DNA from 2 places in the Streptococcus sp. NLN64 genome. Region 1 is predicted to be linked to the other one. Evidence: predicted binding sites of a transcription regulator. Region 1 holds the regulator's gene; the other holds the start of a gene.
What was found. Region 1 encodes NrdR, which represses ribonucleotide reductase genes. Its sites were predicted from a motif close to ACACNATATATNGTGT; they were not measured.
Positions count from the first base shown of each region.

Region 1 (3,426 bases):
TAGCAGATAGGTTTTTCCAATACCAAAATCCCCATAAAGGTAAAAACCTTTACTATCTTGGGGATAGTTTAGAAGGTATCGAGTCAATTCCTGAATGGTACCCCATCGATCATCAGGGTCAACATCTTGGAGACTAATTCCTCGAAGACTATTGGGGAGATTGAGAAGATGGACTCGATTCCGTATTTCTTTAGCCCTTTCAGCAGCAATTAGTTCAGTGGTTTCTTTGTAACTAACATCCGCATATCCTTGGTTCATGATCAGAATGGGTTGATACCCTTTCGAAAGATAGGATCCCTGACCACGTTGGTACAATTCGCGTTCGCTAATAAACTGACTAAAGTTTGAAATGGACCGTTTGATTTCCTCTGCGTTCAACTGATGCTCTTCAATAAAAGCTGCAACCTCTGGATCACGTACAATTTCATTGACCAAGCTTTGATAGTCAAAACGTGAAGATGTACGATTATTCATGGCATCATTTACTGGTTTCATCTAGATTCCCTCTCCATTCATTTGTTGGAAGAGCCGTTGGCGTTCTTCTTCTCGCGCCTGCTTCTCTTCCGGAGTAGATTGGTCCACATAATCACGCTGACTCCATTTCGGGACATTGGTCTGGGTGACAGTCGACGTCTGTCTTCGTTTCGGTTGACTCGCCTTTTGTGGAGCAGTCCTAGTATACTCCTGCATATGTTGGTGGATTTGGTCTAGCGCAGCTTCTGCATTGACCACCCCCTGCTCTTCAAAATCTCCCGCAACTTTTAAGACATAATGCTCATTAATGTGAAGACCTGTATTCCTGTTATAGGCTAACAGAAATAGCAGACTAATTACTTCATCTAAAAAACCACGATTTTGGAGACTGTGAATTAAATCGCGCTCCCTATCCGTCACTCGAGTTCCCCTCGTATCTTTAAGCTGGCTTAAGAAGCTGAGAGCTGATTGACTCTTACTCTCTTTAAGATAGAATGCTTCTTCCGGAGTCATTTTTGTTTTCTGCGTTGGCGCCTGTAACTTAGCCTCAATTCGTTTAACAGAAATTCTCCCTTGAACCTGGGTCTCTTCCGCCAAGAGGAAAAGTTCATTCCAATTCAGCTTGTAACGTCTCGCTAAAAGTTCCAAGTCAACCACATCTTTTTTACGATCTTGGTAACGTAACTGACTTTTTTCCATCCGCATTGCAAACATTTCTTGATCAAATTGATTGGTCTTGGGCTTGCGATGGATTTCCTCCTCTTGAACAAGTAAGCCATCAAAGAATTTCGCTAAATTGACCTCCTGCTTTTGTCCCAGTACTTTTTCGGGCAATAGCTCCTTGAGCGCAACTTCCCCTATTCTTTCTTCCAATAATGTGGAAAGGAGGTGGTCTTCTAAAAATTCTTTTCGATTCAGTGGGGGCAAAAGTTGAATCTGATACTGCTCTCCCTTATAAACCTCTGCTAGACGTAAGACTTGGAGAAGTTCCAGGGATTGAGTAAAAAGGGTAATGGGCATGCGAAGATGGTTGAGTACTTGACTGACTTGAATCGGTTGTGCTCCCCCATCCCAAAAAGCCAGTAAATAGTGATAGAGACTAAAAGCCTCTGGCCCCAAGATGGGATAGTAGCAAACCATAAGATTCCCCGAATCACCCTCAGGTGCTAATCCAGGACAATAGCGAAAGAAATCAATCGGTTTCACTTTCGTCTCCTTTCTGCCGGAATTGTCGTAACAACTCTTCCACTTCACTTAATTCATTAAAACGTTTATAAACACTAGCGAAGCGAAAATAAGTGATTGGATCCAGTTCCGAAAGTGCCTCCAGGACTCGACTCCCCACTTCATCTGACGTCACTTCTCCACTAGAAGAATTTCGCAAATTGATTTCAACATGTTTGACCAAATCCTTGATTTGGTCAGAGGTAACTGGCCGCTTTTCTGCGGACTGAAGAATCCCGTTATAGATTTTTGACGGTTCAAAATTCTCACGACGTCCGTCCTTCTTGATGACGACTAACGCCTTGGTTTCTATCCGTTCATATGTGGTATAACGGTGATGGCAGTTTTCACAGACACGTCTGCGGCGAATAGCACCCCCATTTTCAACCTGCCGACTATCAATCACCTTGGTTGCATCATTTTGACACTCTGGACACCGCATACTCCACCTCCTACACATCAATACTTCATTATATCACACCCCTAGCCTGGGAAACAAAAATTGACCAAGGTCCTCGAATGAAATCTAATTCATGCCCCAAAAAAGGTTGGGAATCTAATCCCAACCTTACTATAAACTTTAGTGCTACATTCTGAGAATAGAATATCGTTCGCAAAGAACTACGAACAGCCACTATTGAACAGATGTTTTTTTCAAAAATTACAAATCAAGTTAGCTTTGATTCCCTTTGCCAGGAGTTTTTATTCTTGCACAGACTTCCAGACCGAAGTGATCACTGACAATTGGTCCATGGACGCCATCAAAAAGCACAACTGACCGGTCCACACTCCAATCCTGGGATAGGAAGGCAAAATCAATTCTCAAAGGCGGAGTTTTTGCTTCCCAGCCATCAATATGACCACCCATGGTGTAGTCCCCTCGAACTTCACTCGCGACCAAGTGACTATCTTGCAAATTTAAGGGACTCGCTAAAATGTGCGCGTGACCTTCTTGGCCAGCTGGGTTATTAAAATCTCCCATTAAAACTGCTGGATGGGATTGGTGAGACAATTCTGATTCTAATCGTGCCCACTCTGCCTGAAAACCTTTGTCCCACCAAGAGAGGTGTACACTGGCAACTTGAATTCGTTGTCCATCAACCTCCGTTTCAGCTAATAGAACTTGACGCCGACGATAGTCGCTTGGATCATCAATTTCAGAAACCAGAAGTTCCGTAGCTTTAAGCGGTTCTTTGGACAGGATTGCAACTCCTTCGTGGTAACGATCATAGCCAATATGATTATAAGCCCAACTCCAGTAATAGGTTAAACCAAATTTTTTCAGTTCTTTTACAAGAACATGAGCAAAATGATCGTCATGAATAGCAAGAAGTGGCTGAGCTACCACGTAGCCCGCCACTTCTTCCGCAGGGGAAGAGTTAATCTCCTGATTAACTTCTTGCAAACAAATGACATCATATTCCTCACGAACAATCTGCTGGACTAGATCTGCCAGTTTTTTCTCTGGCTCCTCTTCCATCCAAGAATGGGTGTTCAAGGTTAAGAATTTTGCCATTTTTTACCCTTTTCTATTCTTATAGGTCTACTGTCGCAACGGTTTCACCTTTAGCAGCTTGGCCAAGTTTTGTTACTTTGACGTTTTGAACAAAATCTTGATTTGTGAATACCACGATAGTGCTTGTTTCACGACCTGCCTCACGGATAGCATCCAAGTCAGCAGTTACCAGGCGATCACCACGTTCAACTTTTTGCCCCTCTGTAACATGT
Region 1 covers NZ_JADXDQ010000025.1:12,686-16,111, reverse strand. The annotation lists gene dnaI (primosomal protein DnaI) at 1-495, opposite strand, end outside; gene I2503_RS05140 (hypothetical protein) at 496-1,680, opposite strand; gene nrdR (transcriptional regulator NrdR) at 1,667-2,140, opposite strand; gene I2503_RS05130 (endonuclease/exonuclease/phosphatase family protein) at 2,372-3,214, opposite strand; gene I2503_RS05125 (PTS transporter subunit IIBC) at 3,234-3,426, opposite strand, start outside.

Region 2 (3,426 bases), on a different contig from region 1:
TCTGTAGGGAAGTCTTGAGAATCCATGTACAAGAACTCAGTCCGATAAAGACCTACTGCTTCCGCACCGTTATCATTAACCCCTTCAACGTCTTTCGGAGTACCGATATTGGCTGCCAATTCAAAGTGTTTGCCATCAGCTGTTACAGTTTGAGCATCTTTCAAGAGAGCCCATTCTGCTTTTTGTTCTGCATAAGCACGACCCGCAGCTTCAAATTCAGCAATAACTTCTTCAGATGGATTGATCACAACCTCACCTGTGATACCATTAACGGCCAACACATCCCCATCTTTTACCATTTCAGTAATGTTGTTGGTTCCAAGTACAGCCGCAATTTCAAGGGTCCGAGCCATGATCGCAGAGTGACTTGTCCGTCCACCAATGTTGGTTACGAAAGCTTTAACAAACTCTTTGTTCAACTGTGCTGTATCAGATGGAGTCAAATCATGGGCAATCACGATTGCTTCTTCATCAATGGCAGCTGGGTTTGGTAAACGTACACCTAGGAGATGGGAAAGCACGCGCTTGGTTACATCACGAATATCTGCAGCACGCTCTTGCATATACGGATTGTCATCCATATTTTCAAAGAGTGTGATAAACATATCCGTCACTTCCTTTAGTCCTGCTTCCGCATTGACTTTTTTAGCACGAATGGTTTCTTTAATTTGACCGATCATTTCTGGATCAGCCAACACCATCAAGTGGGCATCAAAAACTTGTGCTGCTTCTTCTCCAAGGCTATCTACTGCATTTGCACGAATAAAAGAAAGCTCGTTTTGAGAAGCTTCTAAAGCCACATCTAAACGAGCCTCTTCTGCATTCGTATCTTCAACTGAAACTGTCTCGAAAGACAAGTCTGGTTGGACGAGTAGATATGCCTTAGCAACAGCAACACCATCAGACGCTGCGATTCCTTTAAGCATATTTGTCATCTCCTTATGCCAAACCTTCTTTTTCCATTGTTTCTGAGATTGCTGCGATTGCATCGTCAGCATCTGCACCTTCAGCAGAGATTGTTACGTCAGCACCTTGACCAACACCAAGGCTCATAACACCCATGATGGATTTCAAGTTAACGGATTTACCTTTATAATCCAAAGTAATGTCTGAAGCAAATTTACTTGCAGTTTGCACCAAAAGGGTTGCTGGACGTGCGTGAATTCCTGTTTCTGCTACAATGTGAAAATCTTTAGAAGCCATAATGACTCTCCTTTATATTTTTTCTAAGGTTTTTGATAACCCTTACAATTAAGAATTATAACACTTGTCTTGTTTTTTTTCAAGAAAAAATTTCCGCTTTCAGAAAAAAGGAGCTTTTTCAGACCAAAAGAGCTAGCTACACAATATTTTGTTGGGCTAGGTTCATAATTCCTTGATTTTAACCAAAGTCCACCAAAAGAGACCACAACATGTTGTGTGAAATAAAATCTTGAGCACAAAATATTGACAAAAATCTGACTTTCCCCTATACTATTCCCATACTCAAAAACGAGAAGGAGGTACCCTTGTGGTAACTGTTTATTCAAAAAACAACTGCATGCAATGCCGTATGACCAAGAAATTTCTAGAAGACAATCATATATCTTATAAAGAAATCAATCTAGACCTTGAGCCTGAATACATCAACACTGTTAAAGAGATGGGCTTTTCGGCTGCGCCAGTTATTGTATCCCCCAATGGGAGCTTCGCTGGTTTTCAACCTGACCGATTAAAAGAGCTTGCCTAACCTAGAGGGAGTGATAGAGATCAAAAGTCGGATTGTTTTCTATCACTCCCATCGTTTTGAATAAAATACCCGTCCATCTGAAAGGAGAACCCTCATGGGTCTTAAAGATTTAGAAAATGTATCTTATTTTCGTTTAAACAATGAAATTAACCGTCCAGTGAATGGACAGATTCTGCTCCACAAGGATAAAGAGGCTCTAGAGGCCTTCTTTAAAGAAAACGTACGGCCAAATACCCGTCAGTTTTCTTCTATTACTGAAAAAATTAACTATCTCATTCAAGAGAACTACCTCGAAGAACCCTTCATTAAAAAATACCAACCAGCATTTATCGAAGAGCTCTACCAATTTATTTTGGATCAACAATTTCAATTCAAATCCTTCATGGCAGCCTACAAATTTTACAATCAATATGCCCTTAAGAGTAATGATGGGAACGAATACCTTGAAGGAATGGAAGACCGGGTACTTTTTAACGCACTCTACTTTGCGGATGGCCATGAAGAGATTGCTAAAAATATCGCCAACGAAATCATCCACCAACGCTACCAACCAGCTACCCCTAGTTTCTTGAATGCCGGTCGTGCTCGCCGCGGTGAACTGGTATCCTGTTTCTTGATTCAAGTAACCGATGATATGAACTCTATCGGTCGTTCCATCAACTCAGCCCTTCAGCTCTCCCGTATTGGTGGCGGAGTCGGCATCTCTCTCACAAACCTTCGGGAAGCTGGTGCTCCAATCAAAGGCTTTGAAGGGGCTGCGTCTGGTGTTGTACCAGTTATGAAACTTTTCGAAGATAGTTTCTCTTACTCCAACCAATTAGGGCAGCGTCAAGGAGCTGGAGCGGTCTATCTCAGCATCTTCCATCCAGACATTATTCAATTTCTGTCTACCAAAAAAGAGAATGCGGATGAGAAAATCCGGGTTAAGACCCTTTCCTTAGGAATTACTGTTCCCGATAAATTCTATGAACTGGCACGGCAAAATGAAGACATGTACCTCTTCAGTCCCTATTCGGTTGAACTTGAATACGGGGTTCCTTTCAGTTACCTAGACATTACTGAAAAATATGATGAATTGGTTGCCAACCCTCGCATCCGCAAAACCAAAATTAAAGCGCGAGATCTAGAGACTGAGATTTCAAAATTGCAACAAGAATCCGGCTATCCTTATGTGGTCAACATCGATACCGCTAACAAAGCAAACCCTGTTGACGGAAAAATTGTCATGAGTAACCTCTGTTCTGAAATTCTCCAAGTGCAAGAACCAAGTCTGATTGATGATGCCCAAAACTATGTCCGTCTCGGAACAGACGTCTCCTGTAACCTCGGTTCCACCAACGTTGTCAACATGATGGCTTCTCCTGATTTTGGAAAATCTATCCGAACTATGACACGTGCTCTGACCTTTGTAACAGATTCTTCTAACATCGAAGCTGTTCCTTCAGTGGTCAACGGAAACCGCCAAGCACACACCTTTGGTCTTGGAGCGATGGGACTTCACTCCTACCTAGCTCAAAACCATATCCATTATGGATCAGAGGAATCCTTGGAATTCACCAATATCTACTTCCTCTTGATGAACTATTGGACCTTGGTTGAATCCAATAATATCGCTCGCGAACGGGGACAAGTATTCCATCATTTTGAAAAATCAACATATGCGGATGGCAGCTATTTCGACAAATACTTGGAAAAAG
Region 2 covers NZ_JADXDQ010000004.1:42,419-45,844, forward strand. The annotation lists gene ptsP (phosphoenolpyruvate--protein phosphotransferase) at 1-935, opposite strand, end outside; gene I2503_RS01405 (phosphocarrier protein HPr) at 940-1,203, opposite strand; gene nrdH (glutaredoxin-like protein NrdH) at 1,511-1,729, shown strand; gene nrdE (class 1b ribonucleoside-diphosphate reductase subunit alpha) at 1,824-3,426, shown strand, end outside.
Region 2: the regulator NrdR is predicted to act here: its motif matches at 1,406-1,421, upstream of nrdH (glutaredoxin-like protein NrdH).